DNA from 3 places in the Ornithinibacillus salinisoli genome. Region 3 is predicted to be linked to each of the others. Evidence: riboswitches for the same ligand, from Rfam matches in the RefSeq annotation. Region 3 holds a riboswitch; each other region holds the start of a gene.
What was found. A riboswitch is a leader RNA that binds a small molecule or an ion and turns the genes downstream of it on or off. The one in region 3 is predicted to bind cyclic di-GMP.

Region 1: it holds a riboswitch for cyclic di-GMP, as region 3 does, so the genes downstream of both, ACFSTA_RS09110 (hypothetical protein) here and ACFSTA_RS14915 (anti-repressor SinI family protein) in region 3, are expected to answer to the same signal.
Region 2: it holds a riboswitch for cyclic di-GMP, as region 3 does, so the genes downstream of both, ACFSTA_RS20515 (sodium-dependent transporter) here and ACFSTA_RS14915 (anti-repressor SinI family protein) in region 3, are expected to answer to the same signal.

Annotation. Positions count from the first base shown of each region.
Region 1 covers NZ_JBHUMI010000014.1:388,768-393,051, reverse strand. The annotation lists gene ACFSTA_RS09125 (efflux RND transporter permease subunit) at 1-991, shown strand, start outside; gene ACFSTA_RS09120 (HU family DNA-binding protein) at 1,501-1,773, shown strand; gene ACFSTA_RS09115 (DUF2187 family protein) at 1,826-2,047, opposite strand; gene ACFSTA_RS09110 (hypothetical protein) at 2,061-2,309, opposite strand; cyclic di-GMP riboswitch class I at 2,445-2,529, opposite strand; gene ACFSTA_RS09105 (threonine/serine exporter family protein) at 2,677-3,123, opposite strand; gene ACFSTA_RS09100 (threonine/serine exporter family protein) at 3,204-3,914, opposite strand; gene ACFSTA_RS09095 (hypothetical protein) at 4,075-4,284, opposite strand, start outside.
Region 2 covers NZ_JBHUMI010000046.1:30,103-34,386, reverse strand. The annotation lists gene ACFSTA_RS20520 (pyridoxal phosphate-dependent decarboxylase family protein) at 1-308, opposite strand, end outside; gene ACFSTA_RS20515 (sodium-dependent transporter) at 355-1,722, opposite strand; cyclic di-GMP riboswitch class I at 1,852-1,937, opposite strand; gene ACFSTA_RS20510 (Ger(x)C family spore germination protein) at 2,306-3,436, opposite strand; gene ACFSTA_RS20505 (spore germination protein) at 3,438-4,284, opposite strand, start outside.
Region 3 covers NZ_JBHUMI010000017.1:194,498-198,781, forward strand. The annotation lists gene tapA (amyloid fiber anchoring/assembly protein TapA) at 1-741, shown strand, start outside; gene sipW (signal peptidase I SipW) at 716-1,321, shown strand; gene ACFSTA_RS14910 (TasA family protein) at 1,359-2,042, shown strand; cyclic di-GMP riboswitch class I at 2,163-2,246, shown strand; gene ACFSTA_RS14915 (anti-repressor SinI family protein) at 2,268-2,396, shown strand; gene ACFSTA_RS14920 (helix-turn-helix domain-containing protein) at 2,478-2,804, shown strand; gene ACFSTA_RS14925 (VanZ family protein) at 2,939-3,433, shown strand; gene ACFSTA_RS14930 (hypothetical protein) at 3,551-3,706, shown strand; gene ACFSTA_RS14935 (DUF7916 family protein) at 3,863-4,284, shown strand, end outside.

The DNA of each region.
Region 1 (4,284 bases), on a different contig from region 3:
TCCTACTACAGCGGCATCAGAAGGTGTGCCGCAAATGAACATTGAAATAAATAATGAAAAAGCGGCTATGTACGGATTAACTCAAGATCAGATATTGGGACAAATTAGCCTCCAATTTACGGGGCAACTAGCAACTCAATATCGTGAGGAAGGACATGAAATGGATGTCACACTTCTATATCCCGAAGATCAGCGTAGTACTATCAGCGATTTACAGGATTTGAAAGTGACAACACCAACTGGAGCAGTGATACCTTTAGAAGAGGTTTCTGATTTTCAGGAAATGCAAGGACCTGTTTCGTTATTACGACAAAATCAACAACCACAAATGAATATAACGAGTGATGTTGTGGATCGTGACTTAGCAAGTGTCGTATCAGATATAGAAGATAGATTAGCGAGTATGTCTATTCCTGAAAATTACTCTTACTCGTTAGGTGGGCAAGCGGAAGACATGACGGAATCATTTACTGATTTAGCGCTAGCCCTTGTCTTCTCCATTTTTTTAGTGTATGCGGTAATGGCAATTCAATTTGAGAACTTCCTATTCCCGTTTATTATTATGTTCTCTCTTCCAGCAACTGTTGTTGGTGTTATGGGTGGATTGTTTGTTACTGGATTACCGTTAAGTATCCCAGGTTTTATCGGAATCATTATGCTCGCCGGAATAGTTGTGAACAACTCGATCGTACTTGTTGATTACATCAATATTTTACGGAGGAGAGGTATGGACCGATTTGAGGCAATTATTGAAGCCGGAAAGAGCAGATTACGTCCTATCCTTATGACGACATTAACAACGATCCTAGCGATGATACCGCTAGGTCTTGCGTTAGGAGAAGGTGCGGAAATGCAGCAACCATTAGCTGTTACGATTATCTTTGGTTTAAGTGTTTCAAGTATATTTACACTGGTATTGATTCCGGTCGTATATACCTTGTTCGATGATCTAACAGGTAAAATTGTCCGACGAAAGAAAAAAGAAGCATAATTTTTGTGGGAAAAGCTCCTTTGGGGGCTTTTTCTTATGTGTGTGGTAATGTGCTCTGATTGTGTTTTATCTTCATTTATTGGTTAGCTTATGGTTAGTGTAGTGGGATTTTTTGGTATAGTAATCAAGCGGACAATTGTTCTCTTATTTGTGACAGATTATGCTTTTGAGAGTCTAGGAGGACATCTGTTCCTTTATTAACTGAAAATACAGGTATTCTCGTCCTAATTGGTGCAATTAACGTACTTCATGTCCACAAACACTTTCAAATGGATGTTATTTTATGAAATAACGTATCCCATGTCCGCACCTCCCTTAGGTTAGAAAAAATAATCGGAATAATATACTAATACTACTAAAAAAAGCTATTTCCGTCCAAATCTCTATTCATTTACTATAAAATGGACGAAAAACATGTAATATAGTTGGATTTGGCTATTAATGTTTGCTAAATATTACCGATATAGTAAAATAGAGATATAAATAAGAAATAGGAAAGGTTGATAGAAATGAATAAAACAGAATTAGTAAATGCAGTAGCAGAGAAAAGTGAACTTTCAAAGAAGGATGCAACAAAAGCTGTAGACGCAGTATTTGAATCTATCTCTGACTCATTAAAAAGTGGAGACAAAGTACAATTAATCGGTTTCGGAAACTTTGAAGTACGTGACCGCGCAGCTCGTACTGGAAGAAATCCTCAAACTGGGGAAGAAATCCAAATTGCTGCTAGCAAAGTTCCTGCATTCAAGCCAGGAAAACAACTAAAAGAATTAGTGAAGTAAGTATAATCATAAAAGGAGTTCTGTCCAATGAGGACAGAACTCCTTTTTTACGTTAACAACTTGCTTTAATTGTATAGTTCCCATGTCTAACAACTGTGTTTGGCATTTCATACCCTAATATCTTGGCAGCTTCCCTAGATATTTCAACTAATACACTATTATCCCTTACAAGAAAAACTGTTCCTTCGCACAGATTATCTCTTCGATCAAAAAGAATTACATCTCCTATACCTGCTTTTTCCATTTCTGATGATAAACTATTTTCTTTATTCATCATTAGCCTCCTTTTAAGATAACGATATCTTTACTTGTCGAGCTGTTTTTTGACTGATGATTTTCTCATATGCAGTTGTAAGGTTTTGTAAACAGTCTTTTCGGAATGAATCATCACATATATAATCATATGAAATTTCATTCTCTAATAATGAGTAAAATGATTTAATTTGATCTATTTCTGATAATTTTTTCGGTCGATTCTTAGCAGCTACTAATAGTTCTCTTTCGAAGTACTCGATTGTACCAAACAATACTGTCAATAGAACATCCACCTTTCATATAGAAAAAAATCTTATGTAAAAGGGGCATTCCCAAATCAGGTATAAAAAAATCCACCTCTAAATATGGTGGATAAAGATGTCTTCAAGATTTGCAATACTTTTTTACCCAATCCCTGTGGCGGTCCGACGATCTTAGTCTGATGACCTTAGACTCGTAACTTTGCGTCCTTATTTTTCAATAAGTTTGCCTTTTACATATATTAATGTTATCTAAATAATATAACTTTTGAACGATATTTTCAATATATTTCGTCACTTTTAGACAAAATTACCTATTTATGGTAGGTAATTCGCACTAAATTATAGCGGATAAAAAAGAATGAACTGGTGAAATAATTTATAAAAGTCAAGCACGCGATTTTTTAGTAACTAGTTTTCGAATGATTTGATTAGCAACCTCCGAGAACATTAAACCAATCGCTATACCTCCAGCTAGCAGCATAACTTTGGCAGAATATTGAATCGCATTGTAATAATCATTTTCCACGAAATTACGCATTGCTTCGTATGCAATTCCGCCTGGAACAAGAGGAATGATCCCAGAAACATTAAATACGATAATAGGTGTTTTATAAATCCGTGCTAATATATGACTGAAAACGGCTACTAACATGGCACCGAAAACAGTTGCTGGAACAGCATCCATACCATTTTGTACGAGAACAAAATACAAAATCCAACCAGCCATACCAACAAATCCACATTGAATAAGAGCCCTTCGAGGAGCATTAAAAAGAACACCAAAACCAGCCGCAGCAATAAAACTAGTAACCAACTGCGCAACAATAACCATAACCCAAAACTCCTAACTTATAAAGTGCCTGTCACCGACAAAATTCGACAGGTGACAGGCACCGACATTTTTCGACATTACTAGGCGAAGGCGAGGATGGCGGCGATGCCTGCTCCGATGGCGAATGCGGTGAGTATTGCTTCGACTCCTTTGGAGACGCCTGCAACGAGGTGGCCTGCCATTAAGTCGCGGACCGCATTCGTGATATGTAAACCTGGAACTAATGGCATGACGGCCCCAATAATTATTTTATCCAGTTCCATTCCTAATCCGGTTGTAATAAATACCCATGCCGTCAACCCAATGATTAAGGATGCAAAGAACTCTGCTATGAAGCGGATTTCCACGAACCTTTCAACCCCTAACATCCCAGCAAATCCTAATCCTCCTGCAATAAAAGCGGGAAGGAAGTCTGTCCATGTGCCGCCAAACATGATGGTAAAGCAGCCACTCACTAGTGCAGCAGCAAGAATTTGTATCTTGTGAGAGTAGAAAAGGCTCTTGGATTCTAATCGCTTCAAGGATTCCAGTGCCTCATCCAACGTGAGTTCATTAGCTGTGATCATGCGAGAAATCCGATTAACTTCGGCTATTTTATATAAATCTGTCGTACGCTTGGCAATCCGCATGAAGTTAGCAGCCTCAGCCCGATCAACGGAAAAATTAATCCCGGTTGGTGTTGCATAGCTTTGTGGATTTGCGATATCAAAAGCCCTTGCTATCCGATCCATCGTATCTTCCACACGATAAGTTTCGGCGCTACACTCCAACATTATTTTTCCTGCCAACATACAAACCTTTGTAATTTTACTGTGATTATCCAAATCTCTACCAACTTTCAAAACGCCAATTTCTTATCATATTATAGTAGGAAATAGTACTTTATGAAAGCAATACAAAAAAAGTGCCCTACACACGTGTAGGCGCACAGAAAATTTTTAACGACTTAATTTATGCGGGTGTCATCATAAATAGTGAGACGAGAGCGATAATAGGAATCGCATTAACAAGTGCTACCCCAACCATAGCAAATGTCGTAACAAGTTGTTTAGACTCCTCTGGAACTCCAACAGATCGTTGTAAAAATACAAAAAAGGTTCCAATAACCATTGTTAAAATGACAATGATCCCAGGGATAAATAATTCTTCAATCGATGCAAC
Region 2 (4,284 bases), on a different contig from region 3:
CTCGCTATGTTTGGTAGCGGCGCTGCATTTGCTACATAATTGCGATTAACATAGCGATGTCCTTTCACTAAGTTTAAAAGCTTTTGGACTGTATCTTCCATAGGTAATCCCATTTCTGGAACCATTGCCTGTTGAATAACACGGTTATAGTAATCCTCGGTATACTCTGGCATTTCCCCTAATGTTAATTTGGAAGGATCTTTTAACTCATCTATCTCCGTAAAAATATTTTTTATATGAGAGATTATTTCTTCTCTTTGATATTCATTACCATCTATACTTGGAAACAATTTTTGCATTTCCTTCATTGTCGCCATACACATAACCTCCATGAAGTTTTAACTTGTTGTATTCCTAATTAAATAAATCTATTATCCAATTAAATAACCCTAATACATCTAAAAAGACAATAATAATTGCAATCGGAGTTACATATTTTAATAAGACAAACCATATCGAAAAGAAAACGGATCCTATGTTCGAACCAGACTTTAATTCTGTAAATAGTACATCCTTTGATACTTTTCGGGATACAAAAATTGCAATTAATAGTGCACCTAAGGGCATTAAAACATTACTTACTGCAAAATCCATTAGATCGAAAAATGTTTTATTAAATAGCTGTACGTCTGCCAAAATACCATAAGATAAACAAGATGGTATACCAACGATAAAAATAAGAATTCCTACTATCCAAGTTGATTTTTTACGCTTCATTGGATTATTTTTCGTAACGGAAGCCACAATAATTTCAATCATAGAAAAGGCAGATGTTAAAGCAGCGAATAAAAACAAAATTAAAAAGGCTAAAAAGAAAAACATCCCAAAAGGCATTTGGTTAAATACTTCAGGTAAAACCGCGAATATTAAAACCGGACCCGCATTCGGTTCGAGGTCAAAGGAGAAGACCCCAGGAAAAATAGCTAATCCTGCTAATAATGCGATAATTGTATTTAATATAATGATAGAAAAAGCTGATTGTGGTAAATTTTGCGTTCTAGGTAAGTAAGATGCATAAGTTACCATAACGGAAACCCCTAAAGAAAGCGTAAAAAATGACTGTCCAAGTGCAAATAATATACTTTCTGACGTCAATTTTGAAAAATCAGGTACTAATAGGAACTTCACGCCTTCCATTGCACCATCAAGACTCAACGAACGAATCACTAATCCAATAAAGAGTATTAGTAGAGCAGGCATCATGATTTTACTTGCTAATTCTATTCCTTTTTGAATTCCTTTAGAAACGACAAGAATGGATATAAGCATAAATACGAACTGAGCAGTAAGCGTCGCAAAAGGATTCGAGATAATTTCTTCGAATAACTCCATATATCGCCCTTGTTCCAGTCCGTTTAATCCACCCGACACTATTTTTACGATATATAGGATAATCCAACCGCCGACTACACTGTAGAAAGATAAAAGTATAAAGCTAGTAAATACTCCAATTTTACCTATAAAACTCCATTTCGGATTGGATGTTAGTTTACTATACGCATCGATCGGATTACTTTGTCCCTTTCTCCCAATAATAAATTCCCCTAATAATAGTGGCATTCCCAACACAAGTGTAAATGCTAAGAATAAGAAGAAGAACGCTCCTCCACCACCAGTTCCTGCAACATAAGGAAACTTCCAAATAGCTCCTAAGCCAATCGCAGATCCTGCAGCCGCTAAAATAAAGCCAATTTTTGATTTCCAGTGTTCTTGTTGTGACATGCTAATTCCTTTCCTTTCTCCTATCATTTCCTCTACTAGCAAGACAAATTGAAAATAAAAAAGTCCACACGAAATATCGGTGGACATAAAAATGTAAATTAATACATCATTAATATTATCTCCAACCTTTTCGGCAACCCGGCTGCCATAGAAATTATTCCATTAGGCCCGTAGCTTTGCGTCCTCACTTTTCAATGAGTTTGCTATTATCGAAGGAATGAATAAAAAATTGTTTTTTATTTATCTGCACCTACTGCATAAATGCTACTTTAGTTGCAAATTTATATGTGATGAAAGTTGTAATGGTTCCATATATTTACTTTACTTCCAATCACCAGTTCAATTTTACTATAACTTTATACCCGATGAAAGGTAAATCCTTATATTCCAATTTTTTGTATAAGTGAGAGTTTTATATAAACTTTGAAAATAAACACGAGTAATATTTTAATCGGTACCACAGGTAGTCTCGTAATCTAAATAATTTGTTTAAAAACTTCGGAAAGAGCCACTAACAGTGAAACCATTCTATTCTAATATTATGAAAACTGGTACAAGAGAACTGTTTTCAATTGCTTCTCCCTCAATCATATATACCTTTACTTTCAAGATGAAAGGTGGTTGAAATTTCATTTAAAGTTTCTTCTGTAAGTTGGAAATCTTTCACATTTTCAAGCTTCATACCATTGCGAAATAAAATCCTTCTCAAACTATATATATCAGTATTATTATCCAACCCTATTTGATAAGTTTTTCTAATTTCTTCTTCAATTTGATGATTTATCAATTGTTCTATTTCTTCTAACGATCTACTTTCCTTTAGATCCGTTAATTGTCCAGTTGCTTTTAATTCAATGTTAAATTTTGCACTTCTCCCTTCTTCTATCTGTTTTATATTCGTCGAGGGTCTACTTATTTCTACCATTCCTATAACTTTTTCGTCTTCTATAATCTTAACCGGAGTATTTTCCGTATCAGATTCAATCCACCGTAATCCTTTTAATTCTTCAAGAGACATCCATTTCGTAAATTTTTCTTGGACAATCGGAAAACCACCATTTATTTTCAACGTTTTTTTGGGGTCTTCCTTTGTAGAAATCTCTTTCCATGAATCATAGTCTAAACTTATAGATGGTAATACTGCAGTACTACCTGGTTCCTTATAGATTGAAACAAACTTATGCATTCTTATTGGCTTGATAAACGAATGCACTCTGTACCCATTTTCTGGTTTGTATAAAATCGTATAGAGAGGTGGTAACTTGAAGAAGCCAGAAACACCAAGTATTTCTTCCACAGGTTCTTTTGTAGCGAACATCCATGGTGTGTAACGAAACTCTCCATTTCTATTTATGGCTTGTTCAAAGGTCTCAATTCCCTTTTTCAGCACAGATTCCGAATAAATGATTGCTCCAACTTGTCCCCAATTAATCGATTCCTGGGATGTATGATATAAATTAGTCACTGCCTCATTTAACGTAGATCCTAAACTTTTTCCAATAAATAATGAAACATCCTCAGATTGCTTCCCCCCTTCCTTTTTAGCTACATTGGCGAAATCCATCATTTGCACATAGAGTATATAATTTTCATCCACATAATCTATGCCAATAGCTGTAGCAAAATTAACTTCACCGACATCCTTTTCATCCCAGCAACCACTTAAAGTAAGTAACAGAATAGCTCCTATCCAAACACCTTTGTATAGTCTCAATTTATTTTTCCTCCTGCCTGTCATCATCCATTGGGTTAAGTATACTGGCACGTTTAGTTTGCTTATTTACTGGAATTCTTAGCATCGTTTTAGGAAAATCATCTTTAACGAATGGGGAAATAGGACTTAAATATGGTATTCCAAAAGATTCAAGTTTAGCAAGGTAGCCAATAATCAAAAACATACTGAGGAAAAAACCATACATTCCTAGAACACCGGCGCATAGTATGGAAAATAACCTTAAAATAGTAACAGTTCCAAACAAGGATTGATTCCCTAATGTAAATGTCGCAACAGCAGTAATAGATGAGACAACAAGCATTGTTGGGGATGTTAATCCCGCTCTAATTGCAGCATCACCAACAATAAGTCCTCCTACTACGGCAACTGTCTGTCCAACAGCTTTTGGCAATCTGACACCTGCTTCACGAAAAAGCTCAAAAAGACCGATCATTAGCAACAATTCAATGGTGGTGTTAAAAGGAATACCAATTCGATTAGCACCAATTGTCGCAAGCAATGAAAAAGGGATCTGAGCCATATTATATGTAGATAAAGCGACCCAAAATGATGGAAGGAAAATAGACAATACTAATCCAACAATTCTTATTAAAATTTCAAATGAAGCATAATAAAACGGCATATGGTCATCTTCAGACGTTTTCAAGAGAACGCCTAGATTAGCTGGCCCAATAATAACATTTGGTACATTATCTATAAAAATTGCGAAGCGTCCACGGGACAAATAGTTAACAACTCCATCGGGTCGTGATACGCTCTCTAATAACGGAAAAAAAGAATAGCGGGAATCCACAAGTAGTTCAGCCAGTTGATTATCACTGCTTACT
Region 3 (4,284 bases):
CTTTTTGGTTTCTCTTATTTAGCCTCTAGTACTGGAGCGTATTATAGTTCTAATAGTGGTGATAGTTTCACTTTTCAAGCTGGAACCTGGTGGGATGGTAGTGATTTGGTGTTTACTGGGAAAGGAAATCAAAACATAAAATCTTGTCCACCAATAGAGATAACAGTTGGAATGAAAAATAAAGGGTTTAGTATGACTGATACAAGTGAATATGAGGTATTTTACGTAGAAACAGGTGAGCCAAAAATAAATGGCGAAAAAATAGCTACTGGTATAATACAACCTATTGAGGCAGATGCAGAAACACAGCTTACATATGAGGCTGAAGAAGAAGGTTTCTATATGTTTAAAGCCATCCAACGAGATGGTTATGAAGGAACTTCGAGTAAAGAAATTTGGAGTGAGAAGATAAAGGTTAATTGTAAGGACAAAGAAAAAAATAATACAGATGAAAAAACAGATGAAACGGAAACGCAAGATACTGAAGATGTTTCAGATGTAGAAGAAAACAAAGAAGGAACATCAGATGAGGAATCTATTGAGAAGAATATAGAGGATGCACAGAGTAATGAACCGAAAGATGAGAATAACCCGGAACCTTCTGAAGAGGATGAGCAGATTCCTCCTAATGGCCAGCCAGAAGGGGATGAAGAAAGCTCGAATAATTCTGAATCCAACGGTGATGTGGTAACAGGTGAGGGGGAAGAAACAGGTGATGAAACAGATGAAGAAGCTGAATAAGAAAAAAATATTAAACTTCCTTAATCATATAACTACTACATTGTTATTCATCGTATTAATCGGTATGTTGTTCATCGTTATATCGTCTAAGGCATCTGGTGGCGAACCAGAAGTATTTGGATACCAACTAAAAACGGTTTTATCAGGATCTATGGAACCTGACATCAAAACAGGCTCTATTATAGCAGTAGAGCCTGGAGGTGATATGACACGCTTTCAACCGAATGATGTCATTACATTTATGGAAGAAGACGGTAAATTAATAACTCACCGAGTAACTGAAGTGGTTGAAAGTGGCGAGGAGATTTTATATCGTACAAAAGGTGATAATAATAATGCGGAAGACTTAAATCCTGTACTATCTGAAAATGTAGTCGCAGAATATACTGGTTTTACGATTCCATATTTAGGATATTTAGTTAACTTTGCTCAATCACAAAATGGTGCTTTCCTATTATTAATACCAGGTATTCTTCTGATTGGTTATTCGGGATGGATAATTTGGAAAGCGTTACGAGAAATCGATTCTTCAAATAAACAGGATACAAAAGAAGAAAAAGGAAACAGTTTAATAAGTTAAATTCTCATTAAAAATAGCCTGTAAAGGGGGCGATCAAATGAAACGGATATTAATTCTATGTCTCATGTTTATTATTGGTTTTACGGTAATTAGCGATCCTGCAAAAAGCTTTGCAGATGAATCAAATGCAGATGATATGGCAGAAATCGATATTAGCCTATCTCCAAGTGATGTATTGTTTAACATCGATAATATGAAACCAGGTGACTGGGCAGAAAGAAACATAACGATTAAAAATGCTGGTGAATATGATTTTGAATATCAAATGAGTATTCGAAATGAAGGATCAGAAAAACTATTTAATGAGTTTTTATTAGAGATTCGTGATTCGAATGATGAATTATATACTGGTAAACTTGCAGATTTTGAGAAGTTGCCTGTAAGGGAAATAACATCAACTAACGAAGAGGAATTAGAGATAACTGTACGATTTCCAGAACATTTGGGGAATGAATTTCAAGGGCTTGATGCTCAATTCACCTTTATCTTCGTAGCTGAAGGAGCAGAAGATACAGATACGAATGATCGTGATGAAGAAAGTGTAGATGGTTCCGTTGGAAGCGATAAAGACAATAAAGACGGTGGATCTATCTTACCTGATACGGCAACAAATATGTTTAACCTCTTATTAATCGGAAGTATCTTATTAGTTACAGGTGTTGTCATTGCCGCATCGAGTGCTATAAAAAGGGTTAGAAAAAACAACAAACAACATGTCTGATGTGCAAAACGACATGAAATATTTTCTGAATCTTACAAAACTAGTTACCATTTGACAAAACAAGACACGCTCAATGTCTTGAATATACAGTATAATAGTCTTATAGCTAATTTCGAATATCCCAGTGAAGGGCAAACTTATTGAAAAATGAGGGCGCAAAGTCACAGGTCTAAAGCATCATGCTATGACGGCTGGATTACCTGGAAAGTAATGGGGGACAGGAGATTGGAAAAAATCATTGAAAATGTCAAATTGGATTGTGAATGGGTTGAATTAATGAAGGAAGCCAGATCAATAGGCATGACGGTGGAGGAGGTTCGGCTCTTTTTGTCCGAAGCACAACAAAATATATAATGTTTTTCGAAAAAAATGTGCTTTAAATAGAACCGCTCACCTAATTTGTGGTATAATTCGCATTGAAAGAGGTGAGAGAACTTGATCGGTGAAAAAATAAAGCAGTTACGACAAGAAAAAAAGATGTCTATTTCTGAGCTAGCCGAGAAAGCTAATGTCGCAAAATCTTACTTAAGTTCTATTGAACGGAACCTTCAGTCCAATCCATCGATCCAGTTTATCGAAAAGATTAGTTCGGTTCTAGGTGTATCTGTTAATGAGTTGATCAATGCGGATAGATCACAGCAATTAGAAGATTTAGACGATGAATGGTTAAAAATTGTTCAAGAGGCAATGGAATCAGGTATATCGAAAGAACAATTTAAAGAATATCTCGAATTTAATAAATGGCGTAAAAAACAAGAATAAGGTTTACATAAATTATACTCAAAACCGTTTAGCATAGCTGACGGTTTTTGTTTTGGGAATGAATTAATCGAGGCATTTCACCAAAATTCATGTTATTATAGTATCCGTAACATAGTAAATTTAAATTTGGTGAAATGATGCGTACTTATTTTTATTGGCTTTATCCAATTGGATGGATGTTGATTATTTTCTATTCTTCGTCACAGCCATATGAGGATCAAGATATGAAACCGATGCTATCGAATACGATTGATCTGTCTTTTTTAGAACGCTATCTGGATTGGATTGTTTTTACATATCATCGTTCAGAAGTCAGTGTTGCAAACCTTGGTGTTGAAGGGTTTATTGAGTTTTTCATTCGTAAAGGAGCACATGTAACTGTATTTTTTGTGTTATTTTACCTGTTATTTCTGGCGATTAGGAAGACAACTAATATATCTAAGTGGACAACTATTATTGTCTCACTTTTACTGACGATTGCATATGCTAGTATTGATGAATTCCATCAAGGATTAACCCCGAATAGAACTCCTTATATTGGAGATGTTTTGCTAGATTCATTTGGTGCATTATTAGCTAGTTTATTATTAGTGTACTTTCATTATCGAAGAAGAAACAATGCGAAATAGGCAACAAAATTGTTAATTATCAGTGACTGATTCGTACAATTACGAACCATAAGGGGTGGAATGTGCCTTTCGCTGATAAGGTTCACTTTACAAGTCAAATTCTTGAGGGCGATATGAATGAGAGAACGCGAATATCTAAAATATATGTTGAAAAAAGTTATCGAAGAAACAGAAAATAATGAAATAAAAACATCGGACGAATTAGTACAGACATTAATTAATCATCTATCTGATCACATACCCTTATCAAAGAAAGATACGATGGCGAACTAATAATTTTTTAAAACCTATTTACAGTACGTATATGTGGAAATCCTTATCTAGTAGACTTATATCCAAAACAATATAGTTGATCTAAGCTGGTGTGTATAAATGCACTAGCTTAGAAGCATGCTCTAATTATGGACAATGAATGGAGGAATCTGATAGGTGAAGCGACTATTAAATTGTACAGCGAGCGACTTTGAAAAGATGAATAAATTTGATTTAATACAATCGATTCAAGCATCAGAAGGCAGAACATTAATTTCCGAAATAGTTAGCTCAAGTGTACCCTTATATCCCGGTCTAACGAATGCGGAATATGCATCTTCTTTTGGAGCAGACATAATCCTGTTAAATATTTTTGATGTTAATCAACCACATATTGAAGGGTTAGTAAATGTCAAATCCAACGATGTGATTCGAGAATTAAAAAAATTAATTGGACGACCAGTAGGGATTAATTTAGAGCCTGTTGATCCTGAAGCTGATCAGATGGAAGATTTAGATGTCTTACCAGAGGGTAGAAGAGCTACCAAAAATACGATTGAAAAAGCAAAAGATCTTGGTGTTGATATCATTTGCCTTAC